2 regions of the Rhizobium sp. 62_C5_N11_2 genome follow, and region 2 is predicted to be linked to the other one. Evidence: predicted binding sites of a transcription regulator. Region 2 holds the regulator's gene; the other holds the start of a gene.
What was found. The regulator LexA, encoded in region 2, represses DNA repair genes until DNA is damaged. The targets are predictions, from matches to a motif close to TGTTCNNNNTGTGTTCNG.
Positions count from the first base shown of each region.

Region 1: the regulator LexA is predicted to act here: its motif matches at 2,082-2,099, upstream of AB8B31_RS00285 (DNA recombination protein RmuC).

Region 1 covers NZ_JBPWPW010000001.1:44,609-60,828, reverse strand. The annotation lists gene def (peptide deformylase) at 1-61, opposite strand, end outside; gene AB8B31_RS00290 (globin-coupled sensor protein) at 430-1,926, opposite strand; gene AB8B31_RS00285 (DNA recombination protein RmuC) at 2,132-3,358, shown strand; gene AB8B31_RS00280 (ribokinase) at 3,439-4,338, shown strand; gene AB8B31_RS00275 (methyl-accepting chemotaxis protein) at 4,686-7,025, shown strand; gene ptsN (PTS IIA-like nitrogen regulatory protein PtsN) at 7,114-7,578, opposite strand; gene hpf (ribosome hibernation-promoting factor, HPF/YfiA family) at 7,652-8,227, opposite strand; gene AB8B31_RS00260 (DMT family transporter) at 8,520-9,443, opposite strand; gene rpoN (RNA polymerase factor sigma-54) at 9,573-11,132, opposite strand; gene lptB (LPS export ABC transporter ATP-binding protein) at 11,288-12,064, opposite strand; gene AB8B31_RS00245 (LptA/OstA family protein) at 12,105-12,740, opposite strand; gene lptC (LPS export ABC transporter periplasmic protein LptC) at 12,756-13,421, opposite strand; gene sppA (signal peptide peptidase SppA) at 13,647-14,597, shown strand; gene AB8B31_RS00230 (integration host factor subunit beta) at 14,627-14,926, shown strand; gene AB8B31_RS00225 (LapA family protein) at 15,090-15,422, shown strand; gene AB8B31_RS00220 (GNAT family N-acetyltransferase) at 15,471-15,905, opposite strand; gene AB8B31_RS00215 (SRPBCC family protein) at 15,943-16,220, opposite strand, start outside.
Region 2 covers NZ_JBPWPW010000001.1:1,796,287-1,812,506, reverse strand. The annotation lists gene kdsA (3-deoxy-8-phosphooctulonate synthase) at 192-1,037, opposite strand; gene AB8B31_RS09210 (VOC family protein) at 1,034-1,930, opposite strand; gene lexA (transcriptional repressor LexA) at 2,129-2,848, shown strand; gene AB8B31_RS09200 (ComEC/Rec2 family competence protein) at 2,829-5,261, opposite strand; gene gltA (citrate synthase) at 5,552-6,841, shown strand; gene lpxB (lipid-A-disaccharide synthase) at 6,873-8,051, opposite strand; gene AB8B31_RS09185 (LpxI family protein) at 8,048-8,929, opposite strand; gene lpxA (acyl-ACP--UDP-N-acetylglucosamine O-acyltransferase) at 8,933-9,751, opposite strand; gene fabZ (3-hydroxyacyl-ACP dehydratase FabZ) at 9,748-10,215, opposite strand; gene lpxD (UDP-3-O-(3-hydroxymyristoyl)glucosamine N-acyltransferase) at 10,208-11,275, opposite strand; gene bamA (outer membrane protein assembly factor BamA) at 11,326-13,665, opposite strand; gene rseP (RIP metalloprotease RseP) at 13,865-14,998, opposite strand; gene AB8B31_RS09155 (phosphatidate cytidylyltransferase) at 15,027-15,857, opposite strand; gene AB8B31_RS09150 (isoprenyl transferase) at 15,857-16,220, opposite strand, start outside.

The DNA.
Region 1 (16,220 bases), 1.8 Mb from region 2:
TCGGCTTGGACAGCTGGCGGAGAACGGGATCAGGAAGAATGATGAGTGGCTTGATGGTCATGGCGTTCCCATAACCCATCTTTTCCGACTATGGAATTATCCGGCAGGCGGGGAATACGCTTTTTTGCATCCCCGCCTGGAATTTCGCCATAGAGCCTTTCCTGGTCAGATTGAATCATTCTGTTGGCTCAAACGGAGTCGGATGGTCGACCGGCCGGCGCGCGTCGTAGCCAAGCTCTACGGCCAAGCCGGCCGGTCGATCAGCCGGCCCGTTTCAGCCAACCCGAAGGGCCGGGCATCTTTCCGCCAGGATCAAAGGCGATCGGCTCGGACGTACCAAGAGGTATGCCCGTCGCCAATCGCCTCTGCCCTGACGAAAACCTGCTCCGGCAGAATGCTGCAATCTGACCAGGAAAGGCTCTATTCGCCTCAGGCCGCCCGGCGGGCAGCACTGGCGGAATGGCCTTCCGGCCGGGCGCGGAAGCGCCGCAGCAGCTCGATCAGGGTCTCCACCTCGTCCTTGAGGCGGCGGGTTTCCGCCGAAGACTGCTCGACCATGTCCGAATTCTGCTGGGTGATCGCACCCATGTTGCGGACGGCGACGCTGACCTCGTTGACGCCGGTCGCCTGATCGCGGGCGGCGGCGGCGATATCGGCGACGAAACGGTTGATGATGTCGATGCGGCTGATCATGTCGTTCAGCGCTTCGCCGGTGCTGGAGACGATGCCGACGCCCTGATTGACCTGGGTCGAGCTCTGCGAGATCAGGTTCTTGATCTCCTTCGCCGCTTCCGCGGTGCGCTGGGCGAGCTGGCGGACTTCCTGGGCGACGACGGCAAAACCCTTGCCGGCATCGCCGGCGCGCGCCGCCTCAACGCCAGCGTTCAGCGCCAGCAGATTGGTCTGGAACGCGATCTCATCGATGACGCCGATGATCTTGGAGATCCCGGTCGAGGATTTCTCGATGCCGGCCATCGCCGAGACGGCGCTGGTGACGAGTTCGCCGGAGTTCTTCGCCTTCTCTTGCGTCTCGCGCACGGCGTCCGAAGCCTTCTCGGCATTGGCCGCCGTCTGGCCGACGCTGACGGACAGCTGCTGCAGGGCGGCCGAACTCTCCTCGACGCCTGCCGCTTGCTGGGCAGTGCGCAGCGCCAGATCGTTGGTTGCATTGGAAATGACGTCGGCGCCGCTCATGATATGGCCAGAAGTCTCGCGCACGGAGGCGAAGGACTGGCGAAGGGCGCTGACGGCGCGGTTGTAGTCCTCGGCCATCTGCCGGAAATTGCCCGGCAGGTCGGACGGCAGGGTGGCTTCGAGATCGCCCTTCGACAGCGCTTCCAGACCGCGGCGCAGCTGCTCCAACGCGATCGCCTGATCGGATTCGGCCTGGGCACGCTCTTCTTCCAAGGCGCGGCGCTTGGCTTCAAGCGTCTCGAGATAGACCGAGATGGAATAATCCATGTCGAGCATACCGGCCTTGATGACGGCCGACAGCTTCTCGGCCAATGCCTTGCCCTCTCGGCGCGCAAAGATCGACGGCCACTGCTTCTCCATGATGCCCTTGACGAGCTCGGACATGACGATGGCATAACCGCCAATATACCAGCGCGGCTCCAGCCCGATGCGGGCGTGCGTCCGGCCGACCGCGGTCACGCCGTTGACATAGCTCTCGTCGAACGCGCCGCCGGCGAGATTGGCCCAATGATCCTGCTGGCGCTTCTTGGCATGGTCGACATGGCTCTTATCGGCGAAGAAGCCTGCGACAGCCGGGGTCTTGGCGATCTTGGCGTAGAATTTATCGAGGGCACCGCCGATCAGCTCCGATATGACCGGGCGCAGATCCCGCATCGACTTGCGCGCTGCCTCATCCAGTTCGATGAAATCGAGGCGCTGCCTGAGGGCGTTGTCGGTCTGCTGGGCGGTCATGGGGATCTCTGTACTTGGCGCGACGCGCGCGGGAAGGAATTTCTGCGCGCAGGTTTTGGCCAATATGGTTGAGCAATCGTTAAATCGGACGGCGATTTCTTCTCTCCGAGCGAGGAAGAGCGATAGCTTGCGAGGATATTGGGGGCCGCCCATTCCGTTCACGTTTTGATCTATGTATTGCCATTTCTTCTGTTATGCTCGCGGCATGACCATCCATTCCGAATCGCTCGCCCTTTCCCTTGCCTCGATCAGCCCGGCCATGCTGGCGCTCATCGGCGGAGGTCTCGCCGCCCTCGCCCTGCTGGTGGTCGTGCTTCTCCTGCGCAGTGCCAGCCTTCGCCGCGAGCAGGCGGAGGAAGCGACCTTTCGGGCTGAGGAAAACGAAGCGCGGATGGCAGAGCTTTTGAAGATCCAGGCGGAGATGCATGGCCGCATCGCTGTCATGACCGAGGTCTTCGGCGCGCGGCAGAGCGAACTCAACCAGGCGATCAGCCAACGCCTCGACGGCATGTCGCAGCGGGTCAGCTCGACAATCACCGAGCAGACCAAATCGACGCATGAGAACCTGCAGCGGCTGCAGGAGCGGCTGGCGGTCATCGATGCCGCACAGAACAATATCCAGACGCTCGCCAAAGATGTCGTCGGGCTGCAGGCCATTCTGTCCAACAAGCAGACGCGCGGCGCCTTCGGCCAGTCCAGGATGGAAACGATCGTCGCCGACGGCCTGCCGATGGGCGCCTACGCCTTCCAGCAGACGCTGTCCAACGGTTCGCGGCCGGACTGCACGATCCGCATGCCGAACGGCGCGCCGCCGCTGGTGATCGACGCAAAATTTCCGCTCGAAGCCTGGAACGCGATCCGCGACGCCGGCAGCCCCGAGGCCGGCAAGATCGCCGGCCAGCAATTTCGCCGCGACATGGAGGTCCATATAAGGGACATTTCCGAGAAATATCTGATCCAGGGCGAAACCCAGGATACGGCCTTTCTCTTCGTGCCGTCCGAATCGATCTTCGCCGAGATCCACGAGCACTTCGAACCGGTAGTGCAGAAGGCGCACCGCGCGCGTATCGTCATCGTCTCGCCGTCGCTGCTGATGCTGTCGATCCAGGTCATCCAGGCCGTGCTCAAGGATCAGCGCATGCGGGCGCAGGCGCATCTGATCCAGGGCGAGGTGGCGATCCTGATGGACGATCTCAGCCGCCTCGACGAGCGGGTGCGCAAGCTGCAGGGCCATTTCGCCATGGCGCAGAAGGATATCGACATGGTGGTCACGTCAGCCGACAAGCTCACCAGGCGCGGCGCCAAGATCGAAGCGCTGGAATTCGAGGCGGGTGGCAGCGATGCAAAACCCGCCCGCGACAGCGAAGCCGCGGCCAAATCGGTGGAAAGCCGCACCGGTCTTCTGAAGCTCCGGGTGGTTGACGAGGAGTGACCGCTTCGGGCAGTGTCTCGCCCGCATGAAACAGTTGGAGCATGATTTCATTTGCAGGCTCCAGAAGACGGGACACATTCATGATCACAGTTTTCGGGTCCATCAACATGGATCTCATCGCCACGACCGAGCGCCTGCCGAAGCCCGGCGAGACGGTGGCCGGCAACGGCTTTGCCACGGCCGCCGGCGGCAAGGGCGCCAACCAGGCGCTGGCGGCCCGGCGCGCCGGCCGCTACGTGCATATGGCCGGCGCCGTCGGCAAGGATGCTTTCGCCACGGAGGCGCTGGCCCTGCTCGATGATGCAGGCACCGACCTTTCTCTGATCAAACATGTCGATGGTCCCACAGGCACGGCGCTGATCCTTGTCGGCGGCGACGGCGAAAACATGATTGCCGTCGTTCCCGGCGCCAATGGCCAGGTCACGCCCACCGATGCCGAGACGGCGATCGGCCGCATGAACGAAGGCGATATCCTGATGCTGCAGCTCGAAGTGCCGGCTGCTGCCGTCGAGCGCGCGCTGTCGGCCGCCCGCGCCAAGGGCGTCACCAGCATCCTCAACCTCGCGCCGCTGATCCCCGATGCCCCGCGTCTCGGCCGGCTCGCCGATATCGTCATTGCCAACGAGACCGAATTCGAGCGGCTTGCCGGACAGGAAGGCATGGACGCCGCAGCGCGTGAGGCAGCCCTTGTGCGCCTGCACGCGGAGACGGGCCAGACGCTGATCGTAACGCTCGGCGGCGATGGGGTCATCGCCATTCGCGACGGGGCGATTTCAAGGGCGCAAGGTCTCAAGATCGAACCTGTCGATACGGTCGGCGCCGGAGACACTTTCTGCGGTTATTTCGCCGCGAGCCTCGACGACGGCCTCGATTTTGTCTCGGCGCTGCGCCGTGCGGCGGTTGCCGGTTCGCTCGCCTGCCTCAAGGCCGGGGCGCAACCGTCGATCCCTTTGAGCGAGGAAGTCGCAGACAGGATATAGTCCGCGTCTCTTTGCGAAGCCGCCGGCAAAACTCCCTGTAATTCAGGGCGTTCCGGCGATTTTCATGGCCCTGATCGATAGGGTTTCATTTAAATTTAAGAGATTTCCAGCGATGTTCCTCGTGGTCGCCGGCGCCTCCCGCCTTTCGGATTCCGGACGTCCACTGCATAATTCCTTAAATCGGAAACGATTTAAGGAAAAAATTATGCAGCCATTCAAAGTGCTACAGCGTCCTTTGCGGCTCTCGAAAAGACGCGCGGCGCTGTAGGCGGCTGCCCCATGATGGGGCGAGCCTTTGCTCCTGTGCCGGAGAATGCCCGTTCGGCGCATCCTTGCCCGAGGACCCCATGTTCATTTTTCGCATGAAATCGCTTGCCGCGAAACTCATCGTCATCACCGGCATCGCCATCGCGCTTGTTCTCATCGTTTCGAACTTTTTCCTCATCGGCCAGACCCGGGATCGCGTCCAGACGCTGACGATGGATCAGGCCAACCTCGAGGCAAAGTCGATCGCCAATGAAATCGCCGCCAATGTCGGCGAACTCGCCAGCGCCGCACGCACCATGTCGGGCGTCATCGGCCGCGGCCATGAAGGCAAATCGCTCGATCGCAAGGGCATGATCAATGTGTTGAAGGCCAATCTCGAGCAGAACGCCTTCGCCTTCGGCAGCTGGTTCTGCGAGCAGCTCGGCGCGCTTGACGGCAAAACCACCGAGATCGCCAACAATAATGACGAAGGCACCAACAAGAACGGCGCCTTCACGCCCTACTGGTCGAAGACCAAGGACGGCGGCATTCAATATTCGACCTTCGACAATGATTATACCGCCGCATGGTGGAAGCTTGCCGCCGACAGCGGCAAGGGCGCGATCACCACGCCCTATATGGCCGAGGGAACAGATGTGCCGACGCTGCTGACCTCGATTGCCTATCCGGTCATGTCTGATGGTAAGATGATCGGCGTCGGCGGCGTCGACATTTCGCTGAAGTCGCTGACCGACAAGCTGCAGGCGCTGCATCCTTTCGGTTCGGGCCGCGTCACGCTGCTGTCGCAGGCCGGCAACTGGATCGTCGCGCCGATCCCCGACCTGATGACCAAGGAATTTGACGGCGAGGGCGCCGACATCGTCAAGACGGCGCTGTCCAGCAAGCAGCCCGGTCTCGTCAGGAACCTCACCTATGATGGCCTCGATCCCTTCGATCGCGTTGTCTATCCATTCGCGGTTCCCGGCGTCAACGCCACCTGGGTCGTGCTCGTCGACGTGCCGCACACGGCGATTAACGCGCCGGTGCGAGACCAGACCTACATGATGATCATCAACGGGCTGATCGTGCTTGGTGCCGTCATGCTGGCGCTCTATTTCGCCGTCCGCTCTTTCGTGCAGCGGCCGCTCGGCGGGCTCGTCGCCAGCGTCAAGGCGCTGAGCGACGGCCAATATGGCGAACCGGTCGCTGCACAAGATCGCAGCGACGAAGTCGGTTCGGTCGCCAAGGCGCTCGAAGGCTTCCGCTTCACGCTCGCCGACAGCCGCCGCCTCGAAGACGAAGCCGTCAGAGAACGGCAGGCGGCCGAGACCGAGCGTAGCCGCTCGGAATCGGAACGCCAGGAATCGGTGTCGCTGCAGCGCCATATCGTCTCGATCGTCGGCGCCGGCCTTTCCGCGCTGTCGCAGGGCAATCTCGGTCACCGCATCACCGACGAATTCCCCGGTGAATACGGCAAGCTGAAACAGGATTTCAACGCAGCGCTCGCGAGCCTGGAAGAGACCATCAACACGATGAACCTCAGCGTCGCCAATATCGGCTCCGGCACCGGTGAAATCAGCAACAGCGCTTCCGACCTCGCCAAGCGCACCGAGCAGCAGGCGGCGAGCCTGGAAGAGACGGCGGCCGCGCTCAACGAGCTCACCGCGCAGGTCGATTCCAGCGCCGAGAATGCGCGCACGGCAGCCGAGAACGTCAACCTCGCCTGCCAGGATGCCGAAAAGTCCGGCGAAGTGGTGCAGAAGGCGATTGCCTCGATGCAAGGGATCGAACAATCTTCGACGGAGGTTTCGCGGATCATCGGCGTCATCGACGAGATCGCCTTCCAGACCAACCTGCTGGCCCTGAATGCCGGTGTCGAGGCGGCGCGTGCCGGGGAAGCCGGCAAGGGTTTTGCCGTCGTCGCCCAGGAGGTGCGCGAACTCGCACAGCGTTCGGCCAATGCCGCCAAGGAAATCAAGACGCTGATCAACACCTCGGCCGTCCAGGTCAAGGAAGGCGTCGATCTCGTCGGGCGCGCCGGCGGCACGCTGCACAAGATCGCCGAACAGGTGATGGGCATCAACGACCTCATCCGGCAGATCTCGGCATCGGCCAGCGAACAGGCTGTCGGCCTGAAGGAAATCAACCAGGCCATGAACCAGATGGACCAGGTGACGCAGCAGAATGCGGCCATGGTGGAGGAAGCGACCGCGGCGAGCGTCGCACTCAACGACGAGGCGCAGACGCTGAAGGCGCTCGCCACCCGCTTCAATGTCTCGGGTTCGAGGAACGCCGCAGCCCTTGCCTCCGTCGCGCAAAAGATGCGCGCGCCGGCAGCTACGGCCCCTTCGCTTCGCGTGAGCGCCCCGGCGGTCCGTCGCTCCCTTGCCCCGTCGCCTGGATCCGCGGCCGTGGCGCAGGACAGCTGGGAAGAGTTCTGATCGTTCAGCGCATCATAATGCGAAAGGCGCCTGAGAGATCAGGCGCCTTTTTGCATTCGAGAATCGATGCGTTATCGCGCGACGTGCGTCAGGCAGCGTTCGACGTCTGCTCTTCGTTGAGGAAGGCATAGATCGCCTGGGAGGAATCGGTGGCGCGCAGCTTGGCGACCAGATCGTGATCGCGCAGCACGCGGGCGATCCGCGACAGAGCCTTGAGATGATCGGCGCCCGCCCCTTCCGGCGCAAGCAGCAGGAAGACGAGATCGACCGGCTGGTCGTCCAGCGCCTCGAAATCGACCGGCTGCTCCAGCCGGGCGAAGATGCCGACGATCGAATGGATGTTGACCAGCTTGCCGTGGGGAATGGCGATGCCGTTGCCGACGCCGGTCGAGCCAAGGCGCTCGCGCTGCAGGATGACGTCGAAGATCTCCCGTTCGGAGAGCCCGGTGATCCTGGCGGCTCTTGCGGCCAACTCCTGAAGCAGCTGTTTCTTGGAATTTACTCTGAGGGCGGGAATGATCGCATCCTGATGGAGCAAATCTGCCAATGCCATTTCTTTTTCCTTCTGTCGCCGGGATCAGATAATGCAAGGAGCGGCGGCAATACCGCCGCTCACCACCCTGATCTCAGCCTTTGATACTGGCTGAATCGATCCAGCCAATATTTCCGTCGTGCCGACGGTAAACGATGTTCAGATGTTCCTTGCCGGGGCTGCGGAACAGGAGAAGCGGCTCGTCGGTCATGTCGAGCGCCATCACGGCGGTGGCGACCGACATGGTCTTCAACTGCTTCGTGCTTTCAGCGACGATCGCGGGAGCGAAATCGTCGGCGATTTCATCATCGTGATCAGGAACGGAATCCATAACCGTGTAGGAGACCTCTGCAAAACCATTCAGATGGTTTCCGGCGTGATGGTCCTTCAGCTTGCGCTTGTAACGCCGCAGCCGTTTTTCGATCCGCTGGGAGGCGGCGTCGAAAGCCAACTGCGGGTCGGTCGCCTCGCCGGCCGCATGCAACACCACCCCGCTGTCCAGATGCAGCTTGCAATCCGCCGAGTAACGAGAACTCGCCTTTTCCACGGTCACCTGGCCGGAATATCCCCCGTCGAAGTATTTCGTGATGGCCATACCAATTTGGTCCTCGATCTTTTGACGGAAGGATTCACCAATTTCCATATGTTTCCCGGATACACGCACACTCATGGAGTTTCCCTTCTTATGGTCGTTTGCGGGTATCAGTTTACGCCAAGCATCAGGTTCATCCAAGCACTTCGCGCAATCTCAAGCAAGATCGGCTTAGGCCTGCGGGTCCTTGGTGCCCTGGGGATGATGGGGATAACTCCAGATGCCGTTCACGGCACCGATTGCGGCGCGCTTCTAGCCACAGGTTACCGAAAAGTCAATAGGGCGGCGAATCACCATCAGCGGCACTCGGACAACGTGTGTCTGGTACCTTGCTGGGCAACGCATGCCGCCAATCACCACCCCAACCACTTTACGCGTTTCGCTCTTGAGTTGTATTCACCTTTGCGCGGATCGTCATGGCAGCGACGCCTGCTATGACGCAGACGAGTCCGATCCAGGCCGTCGAGCTCAGCCTCTCGCCGAGAAAGACGATGCCGATCGCAACACCGATCGGCACTCTGAGATAGGCTTGCGAGGTGGTTCCGACCGAGCCCAGCGTCTGGATGAGACGGAAATAGATCGCAAAGGCGAGCGCCGTCGAAAAAGCGGAGAGGGCAAGCAGCGCCAGCATCGATGCTGCCGAGGGATCGAGCTCCCAGGGTCGATCGACGACGAGGCTCATGGGCAAGAGAATGACCGCGCCTGAGATCAGCGAGCCGGCCGCCGGCACTGCGGGATCGAGCCCCTTGAAGTTCTTGCTGAAAATCGCGGCACCTGCATAGCAGATGGTCGCCAGGATGATGGCGAGTTGCGCCATCAGGCTTTCGCCGAGACCGCCGAGCGCTTCGACGCCGATGACGAGGCAGATGCCGGCAAGCCCGGCCATAACGCCGAAAAGCCGTCGCAGCGTCACCTGCTCATGGCGGGTCATCAGCACGGTCAGCAGGAAGGTGAAGATCGGCGTTGCCGAATTCAGGATCACCGCCAATCCGGCATCGACGGACTGTTCCGCCCAGGCGATCAGCGTGAAGGGAACGACGCTGTTCAGACAGGCCTGAACGAAAAACCGCCGCCAGGTCGCACGATCGCGCGGCAGGCGGACACGCCGGTGGCGCAGCACGGCCAGCAGAATGCCCCCAGCAATCAGCGTGCGGGCGGCGATCAACGTTATAGGTGGGATCGTCTCGACGCCGATCTTGATGAAGCTATAGGAGGAACCCCAAAGGGTCGCCAGCACCAGCAGCAGGAAAAGCTCCCTGGCGAGGTTCGGATTTCGCGGCGTCATCGTCGGCATTTCGATCTTCGTTCAAGAAAATTCAAAGGGTTGCAGCGCCGTTGCGCGTCTGAAAAGACGCAGGGCGCTGGAGAGGAATAACGGGATTTGCGGGCAGAATGCTTCGATCCAGGTCGAAGCATGACAGCGTCAGAAGCCGGCGACCTTGGCGAGCGCCCGCTTCTCGCGGCGGCGCTGGACCGAAGACGCGATGTTCATCGCCTCCCGGTATTTCGCAACCGTGCGGCGGGCGAGATCGACGCCGCCCTTCTTCAGCATGTCGACAATATCGTCATCGGAAAGCACCGCTTCCGGGCTTTCCTGCAGGATCAGCGCACGGATCTTGTGACGCACGGCCTCAGCCGAATGGCTGTCGCCACCAGCGACGGCGCTGATCGAGACGGTGAAGAAATATTTGAGTTCAAAGAGGCCGCGCGGCGTCAGCATATATTTGTTCGAGGTGACGCGGCTGACTGTGGATTCATGCATCTTGATCGCCTCGGCGACCGTCTTCAGGTTCAGCGGGCGCAGATAATCGACGCCGTGCAGCAGGAAGGCGTCCTGCTGGCGGACGATTTCGCTTGCCACCTTCATGATGGTTTTTGCCCGCTGATCAAGGCTGCGCGTCAGCCAGTTGGCGGTCTGCAGGCAATCGGAGAGGAAGGCGTGATCCTCGCCGTTCTTTGTCACCCGGGAAAAATAGGACTGGTTGACCAGCACGCGCGGCAGTGTATCCGGATTGAGCTCGACCAGCCAGCCGCCGTCCGAGGAGGCTCTGACGACCACATCCGGCATGATCGCTTCGGAAACACCTGCCTCGAAACCGCTGCCGGGCTTCGGATTGAGCTGGCGGATCTCGCCGAGCATGTCGAGAAGATCTTCCTCGTCGACGCCGCAGAGCCGCTTCAACGTGGCGAAATCGCGCCGGGCGAGCAGTTCGAGGTTTTCGACCAGAACCTGCATGGCGGGGTCGTATCGGTCCTTCTGCCGGAGCTGGATCGCCAGGCATTCGGCAAGGCTGCGGGCGAAAACACCCGGCGGATCGAGGCTCTGGAGGGTGGCGAGCACGCGCTCGGCCTGTGCGAGGCTCGTGCCCAGCCTCTCGCCCGCCTCGACGATATCGGCCTGCAGATAACCGCAGTCGTCGAGCTGGTCGACGAAATTCTGCGCGATCAGCCGGTCGGCCATGTCAGGCAGGACGAAGGGGATCTGCTGGGCGAGGTGATCGCGCAGCGATACCTGGCCGGCGACGAAATCGTCGAGATCGTAGTCGGCGCCCTCGCCGCTGCCCGGCATCGATTTCCACTGGCTGACGAGCTCGGGCGCATCGAGGCGCTGTGGGGCGCCGTCATCAGGAAAGACATTGGTATAATTGGCGTCGAGTTCGTCGTTCAGCCGGCTCGTGCTGGCACTGCCGCCATTGTCATACCAGTCGCTGGAGAGCGCCTCGGCGCGGTTGTCATAGCCATCGTCCGACCCGGCATCCTCCGGCTGATGAGCATACTGCTCATCTTCGCTTTCGCCACGTTCTCCGACCGCCTCGCCGTCATTCGACGGAAATTCGAGCAGCGGGTTCTTCTCCACTTCCATGGCGATGAACTGGTTGAGTTCGAAATGAGTCATCTGCAGCAACTGGATGGATTGCATCAGTTGCGGTGTCATCACCAGGGACTGGGTCTGGCGCAGGAAAAGATTGGCGGACAGTGCCATGACGGACGCGAAACTCCCCTCGATTCCTCCGGGAAACCGCGTCCGATCAAGGCTTCAGGCCACGGAAATCCAAGTTGGCCCAAAAATTGCTTTTTTATTGTATTTGGTCAAGCGGAACTATGCCGACAAGGTGAATTTCTGCGGGCCGCCCGGTATCAGAGGCTGAAATTGTCGCCGAGGTAGAGCCGGCGCACTTCCGGATTGTTGACGATGTCGTTCGCCCGGCCATGGGTCAGCACCTCACCGGCATGGATGATGTAGGCGCGGTCGATCAGACCCAGCGTCTCGCGTACATTGTGGTCGGTGATGAGAACGCCGATGCCGCGCGCCGTCAGGTGGTGAACGAGATTCTGGATGTCAGCGACCGAGATCGGGTCGACGCCGGCGAAGGGTTCGTCGAGCAGCATGAAGGTCGGGTCGGTCGCAAGCGCACGCGCGATTTCGAGGCGGCGGCGCTCACCGCCGGAAAGGGCGACGGCGGCATTCTTGCGCAGCTTCTGGATATGGAACTCCTCCAGCAGCTCGTTCAGCTTCTGCTCGCGCTCAGCCTTGTCCTTCACATGCACTTCGAGGACGGCGCGGATATTCTCTTCCACCGTCAGCCCACGGAAGATCGAGGCTTCCTGCGGCAGGTAACCGACGCCGAGACGTGAGCGGCGGTACATCGGCATGGTCGTGACGTCGTTGCCGTCGATCTCGATCGTGCCTTCGTCCACCGGCACAAGGCCGGTGATCATATAAAAACAGGTGGTCTTGCCGGCGCCGTTCGGGCCGAGCAGGCCGACAGCCTCGCCGCGGCGCACCACCAGCGAGACGCCGTTGACGACGCGCCGCGTCGCATAGGTCTTCGTCAGACCGCGTGCGATCAACGTTCCCTGATAACGGCTCTTGTCGGCGGCACCCGCAGCTTGTGGCCCGGGCTTGCCGAACATGGTGGATAGCGATGATAATTTCACGTGGGAGGCCGGCTTCTCAGTTCTGCTTCTGCTGCGGTGTATTCGGCTTCGATTTCGGATCGAGCTGAATTTGGACACGCCCGCCGCAGCTTTCAAGCTCCGCCTGGCCAGTCTGCATGTGAACCGTCAGTTTGCAGCCGGTAAAGACGTTCGGCCCGTCCGACAGGATAACCTTGTTCCCCTCATCTGCCGTGAGGATGAATGTCTGCGAGGCCATGTCGAAATTGCCGTCATCGGCGGTCGCCGTCTGCGTGCCCGAGGTCAAGAGGACCTTGTCCGTCACCAGGATCTTGTCGATATCTGCACTTCCCGATGCAAGCGAGGCCGACTGCTCCGGCTGGGCAGCGGGTTGCGCCCCGTCGGCAGCCGGCTTTGCCGCCTTGTCCTTGTAATAGACGGTCATCTTGCCGGACTGCATCGTCGTCGTGCCTTGAACGACCTTGACCTTGCCGGTGAAAAGCGCGGTGTGTTCCTGGTCATGGATCTCAAGCTTGTCGCTTTCGATCTGGATCGGCTGGTCGTTGGAAAGCTTCATGCCCGACATCGTGGTCGACTGCGCACCCGCGCCCGAGGCCGTCAGAATGAGGGCAAATGCGCCGGCAACGAATGCCATGCCTGTCTTGCAAGTGGAAATGCGACAATCTTTTGTCATGGATGACCCGGCTGGTTAAGTGCCCTGTTTATGGATGGTGGATGGATCGACATTCATGCGAACATTCCCCTCGAATGTGATCACCCGCCCCTTATCGGTTATCTCCATCGACTGCGCAACAATGGAGGCATTGTCCTTGGTGATGGTGACGGGATCGTCGCTCCGCATGTTTCCGCCCTTGATGTCGAGCTGGGCGGACTGGAAATTCGCATTGAGGCCGCTGCTCAGCACCAAAGTGAAGGGGGCCGTCATATGCAGATTGTCGGTAGTGCGGTTGTAGTCTGCGGTCGAGGCGACGACGCGGGCGATCAGGCCGTCATTCATCGGCACGGCGGCCTTGATGGTTTCGAGCGTGATGAGATTGGGATTGCGGATGTCCTGCAGCGCCCTTTCGGCCAGCATCGAATAGTTGATGCCGTCGGAATTGCGGCCAGCGATCGCCGGCTTTTCCATCACGACCTTGCCGTTCTCGATCTTGGCGCCTTCCAACTTGATGTTCTCGGGCAGATAGATGCGGACCAACGCCACCGCGGTGAGGCTCGCTGCGATGACCAGGGCCGCCACCGGCAGCAATATTTTCAGCCGCCGCACGCGGGCGGAATGGAACAACGCATCGCCATAGGCATTCTTGCCCGACCCTGAATAGGCGGCATGTCCGTTGTTCTTCAGGGTATCGAGCATAGGCCTCGTCCATGTGCGGTGATCGCCGCGCCTTCATAACAAAGCCGGCCGCCAATCACAGTTCGTTTCGCATTATTACATTGGCTTGCCAATATGGAATTTTTTCTGCAACAAGCAACAAAACGGAAAAACATTGAAAAGTGGCATTCGTACGGGCCGCTGCCACCCTATTTCACCGGGTCGATCGGCGCCATGCCGAAGCCGGTGCCAGCGCTGGAGGTTTTTATGGACAGTTCGATCATCGCGGATCGCCGTCGGCTGCGCCGCAAGCTCGGCTTCTGGCGCCTCATCGCGGTGGCCCTCATCGTGGCACTTGGTTTCGCCTTCTACCGCTTCGCCCTCGGCGATACCGGGACGGAGCGCCCGCACATCGCCCATGTGACGATATCGGGGCTGATCGTCGACGACGACGAGCTTCTGGAGCGGCTGAAGAAGGTCGAGACCAGCGACCAGGTGAAGGCAGCAGTGATTTCGATCTCCTCGCCCGGCGGCACGACCTATGGCGGCGAAAAAATCTTCAAGGCGATCCGCGCGATATCAGCCAAGAAGCCTGTCGTCTCCGACGTGCGCACACTTGCCGCCTCTGCCGGCTACATGATCGCCACCGCCGGCGATACCATCATTGCCGGCGACAGCTCGATTACCGGCTCGATCGGCGTCATCTTCCAGTATCCGCAGATCCAGCCGCTGCTCGACAAGATCGGCGTCTCGCTGCAGGAGATCAAGTCTTCGCCGCTGAAGGCCGAGCCCTCGCCCTTCCACGAGGCGAGCGAGGAAGCCAAAGCGATGATCCGCAACATGGTGGTCGACAGCTATAACTGGTTCGTCGACTTGGTCGCCGACCGGCGCAAGCTGCCGCGCGACGAGGTGCTGAAACTGGCCGACGGCACGATCTATACCGGCCGCCAGGCGCTGAAGGTGAAACTCGTCGATGCCATCGGCGGCGAGGCTGAGATCCGTGCCTATCTCAAATCACGCGGCGTCGACGGCGATCTGCCGATGGTCGACTGGGACAAGAAGAGCAATACGCCCTTTCTGCTCGCTGGGGCTGTTTCGCGGTTGATTACGATCTTCGGTTATGATGATCTCATGAAAACCCAGGATATCAATGGAATCCTGCCCCCAAAGTTGCTTCTTGACGGGCTGCTTTCAGTTTGGCAGGTTGGCCACGATTGATAAGAAATCAATAATTTAAGGGGGCGAATGTGATCAAGTCCGAATTGGTGCAGATTGTTGCCGCACGCAACCCGCATCTCTATCATCGCGACGTCGAGAATATCGTCAACGCGGTTCTCGACGAGATCACGGATGCACTGGCTGCGGGCAACCGAGTCGAATTGCGCGGCTTTGGCGCCTTTTCGGTCAAGAACCGCCCTTCGCGCTCCGGCCGCAACCCGCGGACCGGCGACACCGTCTTCGTCGAGGAGAAGTGGGTGCCCTTCTTCAAGACCGGCAAGGAGCTGCGCGAGCGGCTCAATCCCGGCCAGGCCGACGAAGAGGATTGAGCGGCGCGAACCGCCTGCGGCGAAACCGCACTTGAACTCGAGGGCCGTTTTCCTATTCTGGTAACGCATCGTGCTTTGCGCGTCTTACAAAGACGCGTCGTGCTGTAAGCATGAAACGCGCCCCTCAAAAAGACCGGCGCAATCTGCCGCGTGGAGACCTCAAATGGCCAAGAAGATCGTCAACCTATTGATTCTGCTGCCGCTCGGCGTCATCCTCATCGTCTTCTGCGTCGCCAACCGGCAGAGCGTCACGCTCGCCTTCAATCCGTTCCGGCCTGATGATCAGGTGCTCGCGGTTTCCGCGCCCTTCTTCGTCTTCCTGTTCATCGCGCTGATTACAGGCATGCTGATCGGCGCGGCCGCCACCTGGTTCAGCCAGGGCAAACACCGCAAGCGCGCCCGCACCGAGGCCAAGGAAGCCATCCGCTGGCAAAGCGAGGCCGACCGCCACAAGAACCGCGCCGAGGAGATCGCCGGGCAGCTGCCGGCGCGATAAAACCGGTCAATATTCGTTTGGCTCGGTTTCGGCGGCCGGCGGCGGCAGTCAAACCGGAAAAAAGCTCAGCTCCTCATAGTCGCCCTCCGGCGACGCGCCGTTGCCGGTCACATGGAAACCATGGGAAAGGTAGAACGCCTTTGCCCGCCGGTTCTTGACCAGGCATTTCAGCCGGTACCGGTGTTGCGGCCATTGCGGCAGGGCGTGCAACAGCGCCGTGCCGGCGCCCCGACCCTGGAATTCCGGTCTTAAGTAGAGCATGTGGATGAAATCGTCCTCCGGCCAGAGCGACAGGAAGCCGGCTACGCTGCCATCCGCATGCTCGCAAACGAAGACCGTCTCGCCATTGGTATGGGCGGCGAAATCCTCGCGATGGAACTTGCCGGGATCGACCCAGACGAATGTTTCGCGGCGCACGGAAAGATAAATCTCCGCGAGCATTTCCTGGTCTTCCGCCCGCGGCGGCCTAATGGTCCACGTCATCATGCCGATTTAAACGAAGCTCCAACCCGCGCCAAGCCTAACCGGCCGCCATCTTCGCGACGACCGCGGCATTGAAATCCGAAAAGAACCCTTCGGCGAGCTTTTGCGAAGCCGAGTCGAGCAGACGGGCGCCGAGCTGGGCGAGCCTGCCGCCGAGTTCGGCCTTCGAGCGGTAGTGCAGGATAGTCTCGGCACCCCTTTCCTCAAGCACGATATCGGCGCTGCCCCTGGCGAAGCCGGCAAGACCGCCCTTGCCTTCGGCCGACAGCGTATAGCTCTTCGGCGCGTCTACATTGGAAAGCGTCAGCAGCCCAT
Region 2 (16,220 bases):
GGCGTGCAAATTACAATGCTGCAATTTCCAGCCTTCGAACCAGTGTTTGGATCTCGCCTAAAGCGCGTCGCGATCTTTCAGATTCGCTTGCCACGCTTTAGGTCTTTGGCTTTCCGCATGTCGTTGTCGCAAAACCGCTGCACACTTTTTCGCGACATGCCTATAGCACGATCATGTCAGGCTGTTGAACGTCAAGCCTTGGCGACCGCATCGAAGGCAAGCAGCTTTTCAAGCAGCCGCGGCATGTCCTCGAGATAGACCATGTTCGGGCCGTCCGAAGGTGCATTGTCGGGGTCCTGGTGGGTTTCGACGAAGACACCGGCAACACCGGCAGCCACTGCTGCGCGCGCCAGTGTTTCCACGAATTCCCGCTGACCGCCGGAGGAATCGCCCTGCCCGCCCGGCTGCGCAACGGAATGGGTGGCATCGAAGATAACGGGCGCGCCCATCGCCGCCATGATCGGCAGCGAGCGCATGTCGGAAACCAGCGTATTATAGCCGAAGGAGGCGCCGCGCTCGCACAGCAGCACGTTCGGATTGCCGCTGGCGTTGAGCTTCTTCAGGACGTTCTTCATGTCCCAGGGGGCGAGGAACTGGCCCTTCTTGACATTGACGACGCGGCCGGTCTTGGCGGCGGCGATGAGAAGGTCGGTCTGGCGGCAAAGGAAGGCCGGGATCTGCAGGACGTCGACGATCTTTGCCACCTCCGCGCATTGCTCGGCGGTATGAACGTCGGTCAGGACAGGAAAGCCGAACTCCTTCTTGAGGTCGGCAAAGACCTCCATGCCCTTTTCGATCCCGATACCGCGCTCAGCCGAGAGCGAGGTGCGGTTCGCCTTGTCGAAGGAGCTCTTGTAGACGAGGCCGATGCCGAGCTTTGCGCAAAGCTCTTTCAGCGTACCGGCAACCATGAAGGCGTGGTCGCGGCTCTCCATCTGGCAGGGACCGGCAATTAGCGACAGGCGGCCGGTATTGGAAAAGGTCACCTGGCCTTGGCCTTCGCCGATCTTGACTTCGGAATTCGTCTCAGTGCTCATCGTGTCTCCTCGAAGGCGAAGAGCGTGCCCTGCCCGGGCGCGGGCTTCACCAGAATGCGATTGTTCTTGCGCGTGTATGTCACCCCGTTAGCAGCCAAATGCGCTTCTGTCACGGCAAGATCGGCGACAATGAAGAGGATTGCCCGGCCACGGAGGCCGCGATCGGCGGATGAGCCGGCGATCTCGAAATAGGCTTCTAGCCCTTCCGGCGTCATCAGGCTGATTTTCGCGTTCGAAGCAGCAACATTGACGCCAAAACCGGTTTTCTCGACTGCCGCCTGCGCCACGGCAAGGCCGACGAAGGCTCCGAAAGCGGCGGCATCAGGCGCGCAGAGCGCGATCTCGGCAATGCCGGTGACGCCATTGGCATGCGTCTCCAGCGCGCCGCGGTCGGCCGGCAGCGGATTGACGCGTTCGACGCTGAAAAGGAAGAGATCGGGCGCTCGCAGGTCGCCGGCAAAAGCCAGCTTGAAGCCGGCGACGCTCTCAGAACCGTCCGGCATCGTCATCGGCCGGGTGAACTGCAGCATCTCGCCGGCGCTCGATCCGTTGCCGACGAAGTTCTGATGATCGATGCCGGCATCCTTACTACCGAAAGCAAGCCCCGAAAGCCCCTCCTCGCCGCAGCGGAAGCGGAAGGCCCGGTTGCGGGCGGTGAAAACATTGCCTTGCCGCGCTGAGGCCTCGCTCTCCTCGACACTCGCAATCCCGAGCGGCTCCAGATAAGTCTTGTCGGCAAAAAAGACGCAGGCGTTTTCCGTTCCGAAGGGATGGCGTGCATCGGCGGCAACGGTGAAGCCGAGCTTGCCAAGCCTCTCGCGCGCCAGATCGATATTGACGACGGGCAGCACCACATGATCCAGCGGGTGCGGCTTGGCGGAACGCTCGTTCATGATATCCCTCCTGGAAGCGGCAAGAGATGTGCGATGGCGCGCCCCTCAATGCAAGACATGTGTCCCAATCCGGCGAATGAAAATAAAAATCTCAACGAGTTGGCGCCAAGTTTTACGGAAATTTAGCTACTTGCGGAACACATATGGAACATATAGTGTCTGTTCTGGATTTGTTTCAATCACGAGGTCACAACGTCGATGCTCACGCGCAAACAACAGGAGCTTCTCCTTTTCATTCATGAGCGCATGAAGGAATCCGGCGTTCCGCCATCTTTCGACGAAATGAAGGATGCCCTGGACCTCGCTTCCAAGTCCGGGATTCACCGGCTGATTACGGCGCTCGAGGAACGTGGCTTCATTCGCCGCCTACCGAACCGCGCCCGTGCGCTCGAGGTTATCAAGCTTCCGGAGGCCTACAGCCCCAGCATTCAGCCCCGGCGGGGCTTTTCGCCCAGCGTCATCGAGGGCAGCCTTGGCAAGCCGCAGCCGGTCGCCACTCCTGCTCCGGCAAAACCCGTCGCCGACAACGGCAACTCGGTATCCGTGCCGGTCATGGGCCGTATCGCCGCCGGTGTTCCGATCTCGGCGATCCAGAACAACACCCACGAAATCGTCGTTCCGGCGGACATGCTCGGTTCCGGTGAACATTATGCGCTCGAGGTCAAGGGCGATTCGATGATCGACGCCGGCATCTTCGACGGCGACACCGTGATTATTCGCAACGGCAGCACCGCAAGTCCTGGCGACATCGTCGTTGCTCTCGTCGATGACGAAGAAGCGACACTCAAACGCTTCCGCCGCAAAGGCGCCTCGATCGCGCTGGAGGCGGCCAACCCGGCTTACGAGACCCGGATTTTCGGGCCGGACCGCGTCAAGGTTCAGGGCAAGCTCGTCGGCCTCATTCGCCGCTATCACTGACATCAGGCAGTCCGGATTCGGCAAAACTGTTGCTGCGCCAGTCATAGGCGCGATGCCGCATCCATGGCCGCGACAATGCATCGAATGCGGTTGCGACCTCCAGGCCGGCGTCGGCGAAGCGCAACTCGACGGAACCGGTCCTGCGCAGCGTTTCGCCGGTGAAGAGCGTCGCCCCTGAGCGGCAGCTGTTGAAGCGCAGGCGGACCGACGTCACGACGATATCGGCCGCGTCGCATGCCGGACCGAGATAGGCGGCATTGTCGATGACAGCAACCACGTGACCATTGCCAAGCCTTGATATGCACCAGGCCTTCTTGACGCAGGAAAAGCGGTTTGCTTCACCACCAGCTGCAGCCGCCCGCATCGCCGACCTTGCTTCGTTCTGCTGATCGCGGGAAAGCCTGACGCGGCGGTCTTCTCCCTCCGGCGGGATAGCAGGACCATCCAGCATCTTCGGCGGGTGATGCGTCGGCAGGACCAGCGCTCTCTGCCACTGGTCGAAGATGAAATCCGGCGGTCTTTCACGGTTGGAAGCCATGGCCCCCGCCTCGACGATTGCGACGAGACCACCATCCTCCGAAATCGCCAGATCCGGCGGCCGGGGAACCGGCAGAAGCAAGAGGACGAGCGTCGACACCGCGATGATCGATGTGCCGATATGGTGCAGCCGGGTGCGGAGCAGCGTCAGCAGCAGAAAGCCTGCGACGGCTATCGCGAAATACCAAGCGGGCAAGCGGCCGATGCCGATGTCGCCACCCCAGCCGGACACCGTCTTTGCGATCGCGATCACCAGATCGAGGCCGAATCCGACGACCTTCCAAGGCAAAACGTCCAGACCGAAAGGCATGAGCAGCATCGCCAGCAACCCGGCCGGCATGATGATGAAGGAGATGATCGGCATCGTCGCGAGGTTTGCCGGCAGGCCATAGGCAGTCAGGCGATGAAAATGCTCGATCGAAAACAGCGCGGTGGAAAAGCCGCCGATCAGCGAGGTCAGGAAGACGCCGCCGAAGAAACCCGCAACCGTAACGACGGGCCGAAAAACCGGCAGCTTCAGGAAAGCGTTTTCGCGGACGCGCCGGTCCTTCCACAGCTGGTAGCCAGATACCAACGCCAATGTCGCGGCAAAGGACATCTGGAAGCTCGGACCCAAGACCTCGGACGGTGAAATGGCGAGAATGACGAGCGCCGAGAGAGCGACATTGCGCAGGCTGATCGACGGCCGGTCGAAGAAGACGGCAATCAACATGATCGCCATCATGATGAAGGCGCGTTCGGCCGAGACGGCAAAGCCGGAGATCAGGAAATAGGCCGTGACGGCGATGAGCGCGCCGGCAGCAGCGATCTTCTTGGTCGGATAGGCTTGGGCGACACCGGGAAAGAGGCTGAGCAGCATGCGGAAACCGACGAAGAAGATGCCGGCTGACAGCGCCATGTTGAGGCCGGAGATAGCGATGATATGAGCCAGACCGGACTGGCGCAGCGCCTCCGTCGTCTCATTCGAGATGGCGCGCCGCTCGTCCGTCACCAGAGCAGCGGCAAAAGCGCCGGTGTCGCCGGGCAGGATCGACCTTATGCGGTCGCCGATACCGCTGCGCAGCCGATAGAGACCTTCGAGCAGCGCTTCCGTCGTCGATCTGGCCGCTTGCGGACCTGCCTGCAAATCGACCTTTGTCGGCGCACCGTAGAAGAAGCCGTTGGCGCCGATGCCATCGAAATAGGCACCGAAGGAGAAGTCGTTGAGCTCCGGAAGCGCTGGACCTGCTGGCGGCGTCAGCCGTGCCCTGCCGGTTATGATATCACCGATCTCGAAAGGCGCGTCCGCGCCGCGGGCGATCGCGGTTATGCGCCCCGGCGGCCGCTTCACCTCCGGCGCCTCAGTGCCGGTGACGGCAAGAATATAGCGCCACCGCCCGCGACCATCGCCTTCGCGCCGCTCGACACGGCCGGTCACCGTCGTCGTCACTGATGAATCGAGGATCACGGTCGAAGCCCGTCGGCTCTCGAGCTGCGCCGAGACCACGCCGCAGGCGACAAGTGCAAGCGCCAGCAGCGTTGCCCGCAATGCCGCCCGGCTGCGGCTGGCGATGAGAACCGCGACGGTCAGCACCAACAGGCAGAGCAGCGATGCAACGAGCGGGAAGTCCGATGCCGCTAGAAACCAGAAGGCTGAGCCGGCGCCGAGGAAGACCGGTGAGAACAGCAGCAGGCGGCCATGGTCCGCCTCTTCGCCCAGCATGCGCATGCCACCACGCAGCGATTGCGAGGCTGCTGCCGGCAGCCGGTGGCGCCACGGTGTCGCCGACTGCGTCCTTGCAGGCCGCGTCACCACGACAGGCGGAGAAAAACCGGCGGAGTCGGCAAGGCCGGCGCCTGCTTCCGGCCGCAATTCGACTGTCGTCAACTCCTGCATGTGCTGCCCAAGGTCACTCGCCCAGACAGCCAGAATGCAACCGCCAATCAAATCCGGCAAGAATAATCGATTGAAAAGTGAGGGAAAATTGAAAGAGCCAAAAGAGCAGTCGAATCATCGGCTTCCGATATGCATGCGGCTCATCGCTGCAGTGCCTAAAAGGTGATACTGCAATGCACAAAATGCCATCACGGTAACTTGGCATTAGCCTCGCGATCATATAGCTATCGGTGAGGACGCTTAACCCCTATGGCGCTTTTATGGCGCCACCGCCATTTCGGAGGATCAGCATGACGGATCAAAGCGCTACAATAAAAATCGGTGACAAATCAGTCGACCTTGCCGTTAAAAGCGGCACGATCGGACCGAGCGTCATCGATATCGGTGCCCTCTACAAGAACACGGCTTCCTTCACCTACGATCCGGGTTTCACGTCGACTGCATCCTGTGAATCGAAAATCACCTACATCGACGGCGACGAAGGTGTCCTGCTGCATCGCGGCTATCCGATCGAGCAGCTCGCCGAACATGGCGACTTCCTCGAGGTCTGCTACCTCTTGCTTTACGGCGAACTGCCGACCACCGTGCAGAAGAAGGATTTCGATTATCGCGTCACGCACCACACCATGGTGCACGAGCAGATGAGCCGCTTCTTCACCGGCTTCCGCCGCGATGCGCATCCGATGGCGGTCATGTGCGGCTGCGTCGGCGCGCTGTCGGCCTTCTACCACGACTCCACCGACATCACCGATCCGCACCAGCGCATGGTCGCCAGCCTGCGCATGATCGCCAAGATGCCGACGCTTGCCGCCATGGCCTACAAGTACCATATCGGCCAGCCCTTCGTTTACCCGAAGAACGACCTCGACTATGCCTCGAACTTCCTGCGAATGTGTTTTGCCGTGCCTTGCGAGGAATATGTGGTCAATCCGGTGCTTGCCCGCGCCATGGACCGCATCTTCATCCTGCATGCCGATCATGAGCAGAACGCCTCGACCTCGACCGTCCGTCTCGCCGGTTCGTCGGGCGCCAACCCGTTCGCCTGCATCGCTGCCGGCATCGCCTGCCTCTGGGGCCCCGCGCATGGCGGCGCCAACGAAGCAGCGCTCAACATGCTGAACGAGATAGGCTCGGTCGACCACATTCCGGAATATATCGCCCGCGCCAAGGACAAGAACGATCCGTTCCGCCTGATGGGCTTCGGTCACCGCGTCTACAAGAACTATGATCCGCGCGCCAAGATCATGCAGAAGACGACGCATGAAGTGCTTGGCGAACTCGGCATCAAGGATGATCCGTTGCTCGAAGTGGCGATGGAGCTGGAGCGCATCGCGCTCACCGACGAATATTTCATCGAAAAGAAGCTCTATCCGAACATCGACTTCTATTCCGGCATCACGCTGAAGGCGCTGGGCTTCCCCACGACCATGTTCACAGTGCTCTTCGCGCTTGCCCGCACCGTCGGCTGGATCGCGCAGTGGAACGAGATGATCGAGGATCCGGAACAGCGCATCGGCCGTCCGCGCCAGCTCTATGTCGGCGAACCGAAGCGCGATTACATCCCGGTTTCGAAGCGCTGATCGCTTTAAAAGAACCCAAAAGAAAACCCGGTCAGAAATGACCGGGTTTTTTCTTTTCCAGCACGTCGAGAAGGATCTCGGCGGCGTGCTCGCCGGGCGGCTTTTCGGTCTGCATGCGTTGCCAGACGAGATCGTAACCCTCGTTCATCGCCTTCAATTGGAGCGTATCGGCCGACAGCCGCTCCATCCAGCGCGCCAGGCTTGCGCCGCGGACCACCTCGTTCAGATATTCCGGCACGACGGCATAATCGGCGATGATATTGGGCAATGCGCCCGTCCATACCTTGATGCGCTTGGTCAGCAGGCTGATGATCCAATCCGTCTTATAGACGGACACCGTCGGCACGCCGGCAAGGCCGAGTTCGAGGATGACCGTACCGGAAGCCGCCATCGCGGCATCCGCTTCGGCAAAGGCCTTCCACTTCTGCATGGATCCGACCACGACCTCCGGCGGCGTGGCCCAGCCGGCGACGAGACCCTTCACCAGCGCTTCATTGTGCGGCACGGTGGGCAGCAGGAAACGCATCGGGCCGTTGCGGGCGACGAGTTCCCTGGCCGCGTCCTCGAAAAACGGCAGCAGCCTGCTGATTTCGGAGGATCTTGACCCAGGAAGCATCAGGATCGTCTTACCCGCTTCGCCGACGGGTGCGCGCCCGGCGCGCAACCGCCGCGCTTCGAGCAGCGCCGGATCGGCGGTCAGGCGATGGCCGACATAGGTGGTCTCAGGCCCGCCGAGCGTGCGCATCACTGCCGGCTCGAAGGGCAGGACGGCGAGCACATGATCGACGTAGCCGAGCATGCGCGTGGCGCGATATTCCTTCCAGGCCCAAACGCTCGGACAGACGTAATTGACAACAGGCAGATCGGGCAGCGCGGTGCGGACACGCTTGGCGACGCGATGGGTGAAATCCGGGCTGTCGATAATGAGAAGAATATCAGGCTTTGCGGCAATGATGGCAGCCGTCGTCTGGCGGATCAGGGTATAGAGCTTCGGCAGCCGACTCAGCACCTGGGTGATGCCCATGATCGACAGCTCGGAGAAATCGAACAGGGACCGCAAGCCTTCCGCCTGCAGCCCCTCGCCGCCGACGCCGACGAGTTCCACCGGTCCTCTATGAATCCGCTTCAGGGCGGCAATGAGATCTGCTCCAAGCAGATCCCCCGACACCTCGCCGGCAATGACGGCGATCTTCAGCGGCGCCCCGTTCATTCGAGCCCCCATGACGGCAGGCCGCGATCGATGCCGCAGACGAAAAGCCCGGCCTCATCAGCGGCTTTGATGACGGCGGCGCGATCGAGCACCAGCGAGCGGCCGGCCTCGACGGCGACGCCGGCAAGGCCGGCTTTCCTCGCGTTCAAGACCGTGGAAACGCCGATCGCCGGCAGGTCGGCACGGATATCCTGTTGCGGCTTGCAGAGCTTGACAAGCGCGCCGCGGCGGCGCGGCGAGATGCGCCCGGCGGCTCTGAGACCCGCGACACGCTCCAGCATCTCGTCCGTGCCCTCAAGACCCTCCAGCGCGACGATACGCCCGCCGATGGCGACGGCGCCCTGGCCGACATCGAGCCGGCCGAGCATTTCGGCGGCTTCCGCCGCGCGGTTGATATCGCGCCGGTCTTCTTCGCCCGGTATCGCCGTGCCGAGCGGGCCGACGGCGGCAAGAAGGTCCGGGGCGATCTCATGGGCACCGACGACACGCCGGCCGTTTCCCTCGATCAGCCGGATCACCATCTGCAGCACCGTATCGTCGCCGCCGGACAGCAAGGTGCGGATCGCGGCCGGCATCTTCATCAGAGTGCGCAGCGTCGGGCGCACCTCGCGCCATTCCGGCCGGCGCCGCACGCTGCCGGACATGACGACACGGCCGATGCCGTAGCGGTTCAAGAGGCCCTCGAGAGCTGCAAAATCGCCGATGCCGATGACGGCATGGTCATACCCTTCCCAGCGCCGGTCGCTTTCGTCCTTCAGCGCGACGATGACGGGATTTTCGCCCGCCGCTCGCGCGGCTTCGGCGACATAGGAAGGCAGAAGGCCGCCGCCGGCGATGATCGCCAGCCGGCCCGCAGCGGTGTCGCCGGATAAAGTCACGGACTAGCCCTTCTGTCCCCGGGTCGGCGAGGACAAGGCGCGGTCGCTGTCAGCGGCGATGAAATCGAGGATGTGGACCACCTGCTCGCAATCGGCATATTCTTCGCGGATGGCGGCGGCGTTTTCGCGGACCGAGCCCGTTCCTTCGAAGATCGACTTGTAGGCGCGGCGCACTCTATGAATGACGGCGCGGTCGACACCGGCGCGCGTCATGCCGACGACGTTGAGGCCGCTCAGCAGCCCGGGATTGCCGTTCAGCATGCCGTAGGGAATGACGTCGTAGCTCACTGCCGAGAGCCCGCCGACGAAGGCCTGACGGCCGACGCGGGTGAACTGGTGAACGGCCGAGCCACCACCCAGGATGACACGATCCTCGATGACGACATGACCGGCGAGCATGACGTTGTTCGACATGATCACGTGATTGCCGACCCGGCAGTCATGCGCGACATGGGAATTGGCAAGGAAGAGATTGTTGTCGCCGACGATCGTCTGGCCGCCGAAATCGGCCGTGCCGGTGTTCATCGTCACGCCTTCGCGGATCGTGCAGTGGGCGCCGACGGTCAGCGTCGTCTCCTCGCCGCCGTGATGCACGCTCTGCGGATCGCCGCCGACGACCGCCATCGGGAAGATGCGCGTGCCCTTGCCGATCACGGTGCGGCCGGTAACGACCGCATGCGACAAAAGCTCGACATTCGCATGCAGGACGACGTGCGACCCAACATGGCAGAAGGGACCGATCTTGACGCCCTCACCGATAACAGCACCGTCTTCGACGGCGGCCATCGGATGAATGCGGGCGCTTTCGGCGATAGTGCTCATGCCTGATCCTTACGAACGATCATCGCGCCGATATCGGCTTCGGCGACGAGCGCGCCGTCGACCTTGGCATCGCAATGGAATTTCCAGATATTGCCGCGCTGCTTGTGCTTCTTGACATGGAATTCAACACGATCGCCGGGTACGACGGGCTTGCGGAAGCGCGCATTCTCGATGGTCATGAAATAGACGAGGTTGCCGGGCTGTCCATCCTTCTTGGCACAGATCGCACCCGCGGTCTGGGCCATGCCCTCGATCAAGAGAACGCCGGGCATGATCGGAGATTCCGGAAAGTGGCCAGTGAAATGCGGTTCGTTCACGGTGACGTTCTTGATGCCAATCGCTGTGTTGTCGCCGTCGATCTCGATGATCTTGTCGACCATGAGAAACGGGTAGCGATGCGGCAGCAGTTTCATGATCTCGATGATGTCAGCCGAAGAAAGCGTTGTCGTGGCTTCCTCAGTCATTTTGCTCGCCTCCAGGTTTCTTCCCGCGCACTCTCGTCTTGGACATCATTTGCGCGACATCTCTCAGATAGTCATTTAGCGGACGCGCAGGTGTGCCACCATATTGTCCGCCGGCGGCAAGATCGGTCATGATACCGCTTTGGGCGGCGATCTGCACGCCGTCGCCGATCGTCACGTGCCCCTTGATGCCGACCTGGCCGCCGATCTGCACGCCATTGCCGATCTTCGCGCTACCGGCGATGCCGACCTGCGCAACGACGGCGCAATGGCGGCCGATCTGAACGTTGTGGCCAATCTGGACCTGGTTGTCGATCTTGGTGCCCTCGCCGATCACCGTATCGTCCATGGCGCCGCGGTCGATCGTGGTGTTTGCGCCGATCTCGACATTGTCCTGAATGATCACCCGGCCGATCTGGACGATCTTGATCATGCCGCGAGGACCCGGCGCGTAGCCGAAACCATCCTGGCCGATGCGGACGCCGTTGTGGATGATGACGCCATTGCCGAGCAGTGCACAGAGAATGCTCGCACCGGCCGCAATCGAACAATCCCGGCCGATCTTGACGCCCGGACCGATGATGCTCTGCGCGCCAATGCGCGTCCCCTCGCCGATCTCGGCATGCGCACCGATGACGGCCATCGGCTCGACGATCACACCTTTTTCGAGTTTGGCGCTCGGATCGATCACCGCGCTTGGCGCGATCTCGCCTTCACCTGGCGAAAAGGTGACCGGGCGCAAGGCTGCGGGATAAAGCAGGCCGCCCGCCATCGCGAAGGCCGCATGCGGATTGGACGACAGAATGACCGGGATATGCTGAGGTACGAGATCAGCAAGCGCCTTGTCGCAGATCACCACCGAGGCTTCGCATGTCGCCAGCTCATCGCGGCTGCGGCGCGACAGGATATAACAGACATCGCCTGCCCGTGCCCGGCTGATGGGGGCAACGGACCTGACAATAACACCGGCATGGTCGGAATTGACAAGTTCCGCCCCAAGAAACTCTGCCAGCTCAGCGAGCTTCAGACCTTCATGGGGCAGAAAGAAAACGTTTTGCTCCATCGGCAATGCTCCAGAACGGAATTGAGTCTTACAGTTCCGGACTGCCGATATCAGAATTGGTTGTTGATGCCAAACTTGAAGTTCTGCGTCTTGTCGAAGTCTTCCTTGAGGACCGGGATCGCGTAATCCAGACGCAACGCACCGAAGGGAGACTGCCAGACGACACCGACACCGACGGAAGCGCGCAGGGAGGCGTCTTCGCCTTCGATGCCGTCGCCCCTCAGGTCAACGTCGTTGCCGAACAACGTGCCGGCGTCGGCGAAGACCGCGCCGCGCAGGTTGAAGTCACGCGGGAAGCCGGGCATCGGGAAGGTCGCTTCGGCCGATGCTGTGAAATAAGTGGTACCGCCCAGCGGATCGTCGTTGGTACCGGAAACGCGCGGGCCGATACCCTTGTTTTCGAAGCCACGAATGTCACCGTTGGTCAGCGTGAACTGGTCGAAGACGTTCAGATGGTCGCCAAAGCCGATGACATAACCCGCCGAAGCCGAGACCGAACCGATGATATCGGCATCGTCGGCGAGCAGACGGTAGTAACGAGCCTTGCCGTAGATCTTGTAGAACTGCGAGTCACCGCCGAGACCGGCAATTTCCTGCGTCGCCGTCGCATAGATGCCTTCGCGTGGCAGGACCGTGTCGTCAAGCGTGTTGTAGGTCAGCGTCTGCGAGACGGAAGAACGTGTCCACGGGCTGTCCTCTACCAGGTGCTGATACGGAGCAGACAGATCGGAAAGATCGCTGTTATCAGCGTCATACTTCATCTGCTTGTAGTTATAACGGAAGGTCGTCGCCAGATCCTCGGTAATCGGCGCGGTGACGCGCAGGACGACACTGGTTTCCTCGTAATCGTAGTTGTCATTGCTCGACGTTTCGCTGCGGTTGACGTCGAATCCTGCCGCCAAACGGTAGCCAAGGAAATAAGGCTCGGTGAAGCTGACGCCGTAGGCGCGCGAGCCTTCCTGACCGCCGCCGGCCGAGATGCGGATATACTGGCCGCGGCCGAGGAAGTTCTTTTCCTCGATCGAGGCTTCGAGCAGCAGGCCGTCGCCGCCGGCGGCATAACCCGCACCGACACCGAACGAACCGGTCGACTGATCCTGCACATCGACAACCACCACGACCCGGTCCGGGGAGCTGCCCGGCTGGGTGGAGATGTTGACTGAGGAGAAATAGCCGAGCGCTTCGAGGCGACGCTTGGCCTTGGTGATCATCTGCTGATTGAAGGCGTCGCCTTCGCTCATGTCGAATTCACGGCGGATGACGTAGTCGCGCGTGCGGCTGTTGCCGCGAATCTCGATGCGCTCGACATAGGCGCGCTCGCCCTGGTCGACCAGATATTCGACACCGATCGTGTTGTTGTTGAGGTCGCGGTTACCGCGCGGCGTGACGCGCGCAAAGGGATAACCGGCAGACGCCACCTGATCGGAGATCGCCTCGATCGACTTCTGCACTTCCTTGGCGTTGTAGACCTGGCCTTCGCGAGTGCGTACGAGCGGCTGCAACTGGTCGGAGCCGACGCCTTCGACGGTCGACTGGACGGTCACTGGTCCGAAGTCGTAACGCTGACCTTCCTCGATGTTGAAGGTGAGCGTGTACTTGTTGGTCGCGTCGTCGAAGGCGGCATCGGAAGAAACGATGCGCATGTCGGCGTAGCCGCGATTGTAATAGAACTGGCGCAGCGCTTCTTCGTCGGCGTGGAGCTTGTCTTCGTTATAGACATCCTTGCGGGTCAGGAACGACAGGAAGTTCGAACGCTTGGTGTTGATGACGGCAGCCAGGCGGCCGGCGCTGTAGGCATTGTTGCCGACGAAGTTGATCGAATCGATCTTGGTGCGATCACCTTCGTTGATGACGAAGGCGAGGTTGACGCGGCCTTCGCCGAGCGGCACCACCTGCGTCGTGACTTCGACCTCGCTGCGGCCGGTGGCAGCGTAAGCTTCCTTGATCGACTGAATGTCGGATTGGATCTGGGTGTCGCTGTAGGGACCAGCAGCGTGGGTCTGGACGATCGTCGCGAGCTTGTCGTCCTTGATCTTGCGGTTGCCGTTGAAGACGACCTGATTGACGAGCTGGGCTTCCTGAACGTTGACGACGAGCGTGCTTCCGGAGACCGAGATCTTGACGTCGGAGAAGTAACCCGTCCCATAGAGCTGCTTGACCGATGCATCGATATCGCTGTTCGAAAAACTCTTTCCGGGAGCGATGGTGAGGTTCGACCGAACGGCTTCCGCGCCGACACGGCTTGCGCCGCGCACATCGATGCGCTGGATAACCGCGGCCTCAGCGGCCGTAGCGGAAACGAACGTCAAAGCACCTGCGCCCGAAGCAACAACACTAGCAGACAGCGCAACCGCCGATACTGCGTTCAAAAACTTTGAACCAGCCTTCATTTCACCCATTACCTTTTGTTTCCCTCGTCCCCGGTTCCAGGAGAACCCGATTCCGGTCACGTGTGTCGTTTTACCCGCTTTTGACATACAAGCAAGGCAGGTCGTTAATTTCTGTTTACTTCATTTGCAAGCGTGACCCATTCGCCACTACAGCCTTGAAACATCGTAAATAAATAGTAATTACCCTCGCCTTGCTCGTTTACCCTCTCAACGAGCCAATATCGTTCCAGGTCGTGAAAACCATCAATGTCAGTATCATCGCCAGGCCGATGCGAAAGGCAATTTCCTGGGCCGAAGAGCCCAGCGGTTTTCCCCTCACCGCTTCCACCGCATAGAACATCAGGTGGCCGCCATCAAGTACCGGAACCGGCATCAGGTTAAGCAATCCTATCGAAACAGAAAGCACCGCCGCAAGCTGCAACACCGCGCCTATCCCAAGCGACGCCATCTGGCCCGAAGCTTGCGCCACGCGGATCGGCCCACCCAATTGATCGGCGCGCATCGTTCCGCTGAAGATGTTGGCGATATATTTGAAGGTGCCGGTAACGATATCCCGGGTCTGGAGCACAGCCTCACGCAGCGCCTGCAGCGGCGTATAGGTCTGCAGGCGGAAATTGCCGGCCTGCTGGTTGGTGACGATGCCGATCTGGCCAACCTCAGCCTTGTTGCCGAACTGGTCAGTCATGTCGACGCGTTGCGGCACCATCGGCAGATCGAGCTTCTGCCCACCACGCTCGATGGTCACGACGATCTTCTGGCTCGGACGGATGCTGACATAGCGGCGCACGTCGTCGAAGGTCTCGACCTTGCCGCCATCGATGGCGACCAATAGATCGCCTGGAAGCACGCCAGCGGCAGCCGCGGCGCCATCAGGCTTGACCTCGGCAACGACAGGATCGGCGATCGTGCGGCCGTAGACCGAGAAAAGAATGGTGAAGATGGCGATCGCCAGCAGAAAATTGGCGATCGGGCCAGCCGCGACGGTTGCAGCGCGTTTCCACAGCTTGGCGCCAGCAAAGGAGCGCGCCCTGTCTTCCTCGGACATAGCGGCGATCTTGTCGGTGTCGGGCTTGCTCGAGGCATCCTCGTCGCCGAAGAACCGGACGTAGCCGCCAAGCGGGATCGCCGCGATCTTCCAACGCGTTCCGTGGCGATCGGTGAAGCCGAATATCTCCGGACCGAAGCCAACGGAAAAGGCAAGGATGCGAATGCCGCTCCAACGCCCGACGAGGTAATGGCCCATCTCATGCACGAAGACGAGCAGAGACAGCACGAGGATGAAGGTAACGATATTCCCCATCAAAAATGCGTATATGCCGCTCAGCGTTTCCATGAGTGCCTTCCGTCAGACTGCCGCGTTGTCAGAGTCCGAACAATGCCGCGCCAAGCGACGTCATTCCGGTCCCCTTTATCAGGGAAAAAAGCCCTGCAAGCAAGAACGCCGAAAAACAGGCAAAAATCAGTCCGTCGACACGGTCCATGACGCCGCCATGGCCCGGAATGAGACGGCTGGAATCCTTGACGCCGAATCTCCGCTTGATGAACGATTCGAAAAGATCGCCGGACTGGCTGCAAATGGAGAGAACAAGCGCTGCGAAGGCGGCGATGATTTCAGCGCCCGGAAGGAGAAAATGGACGAGAACGACGCCGGCTGCGACCGCCGAAACGGCGCCGCCGATTGCGCCGGACCAGGTCTTTCCCGGCGAGATCGAAGGAGCAAGCTTCGGTCCTCCGAGCGCCCGGCCGACGAAATAGGCAAGGATATCGGTCGCCCAGACGACGGCAAAAACGAAGAGCATGGCGTAAAGGCCAAGCCGGTCATCGCTTCTGATCGCGGCAAGCGCCAGGCCGGTGACGCCGGCATAAAACAGGCCCACTGGCAACCAGCGGCTCGTACCATGCAGGATGACCAGGGCTATGCCGACGGCGGTGACGCCGGCCAACATGCCGGCGGCGAATTCGAAATTGCCGACAAGCACGAGGAAGGCGACCGCCGCCTCACCGATCCAGCCGACGGCATTGACGACCCAATCCCGCGCGATGCCGGTGATCTTCGACCATTCATAGTAGATCAGCAGGCCAATGGCGACCGCCAGGATACGGAAGGCAAGGCCGCCATACCAGGTGGCGGCAAGAACGATGGCCGCAAGAATCAGTCCTGAAACGATGCGGAGCTTCAGTTCCCTCTGCATCAGGTGCCGACCGCAGCCGCCTGCGACGACAGGCCGCCGAAGCGCCGGTCGCGAGAGGCGAATGTCTCGAGCGCCGAGCGGAAGATCTCAGGGCTGAAATCCGGCCAGTATTCCGGAAGGAAGATGAATTCCGAATAGGCGGCCTGCCATAGGAGGAAGTTGGAAAGCCGCTCTTCGCCGCTGGTGCGGATAATGAGATCCGGGTCGGGGATACCTGCGGTATCGAGACGGGCGTTGATCAGCGCGGGTGTAATATCCTGCGCCCTCAGGCGGCCGGCCTCGACATCCCTGGCGAGGCTCACCACGGCGCGGGCGATCTCGTCGCGCGAGCCATAGTTGAAGGCGATGACGAGCGTCAGCGAC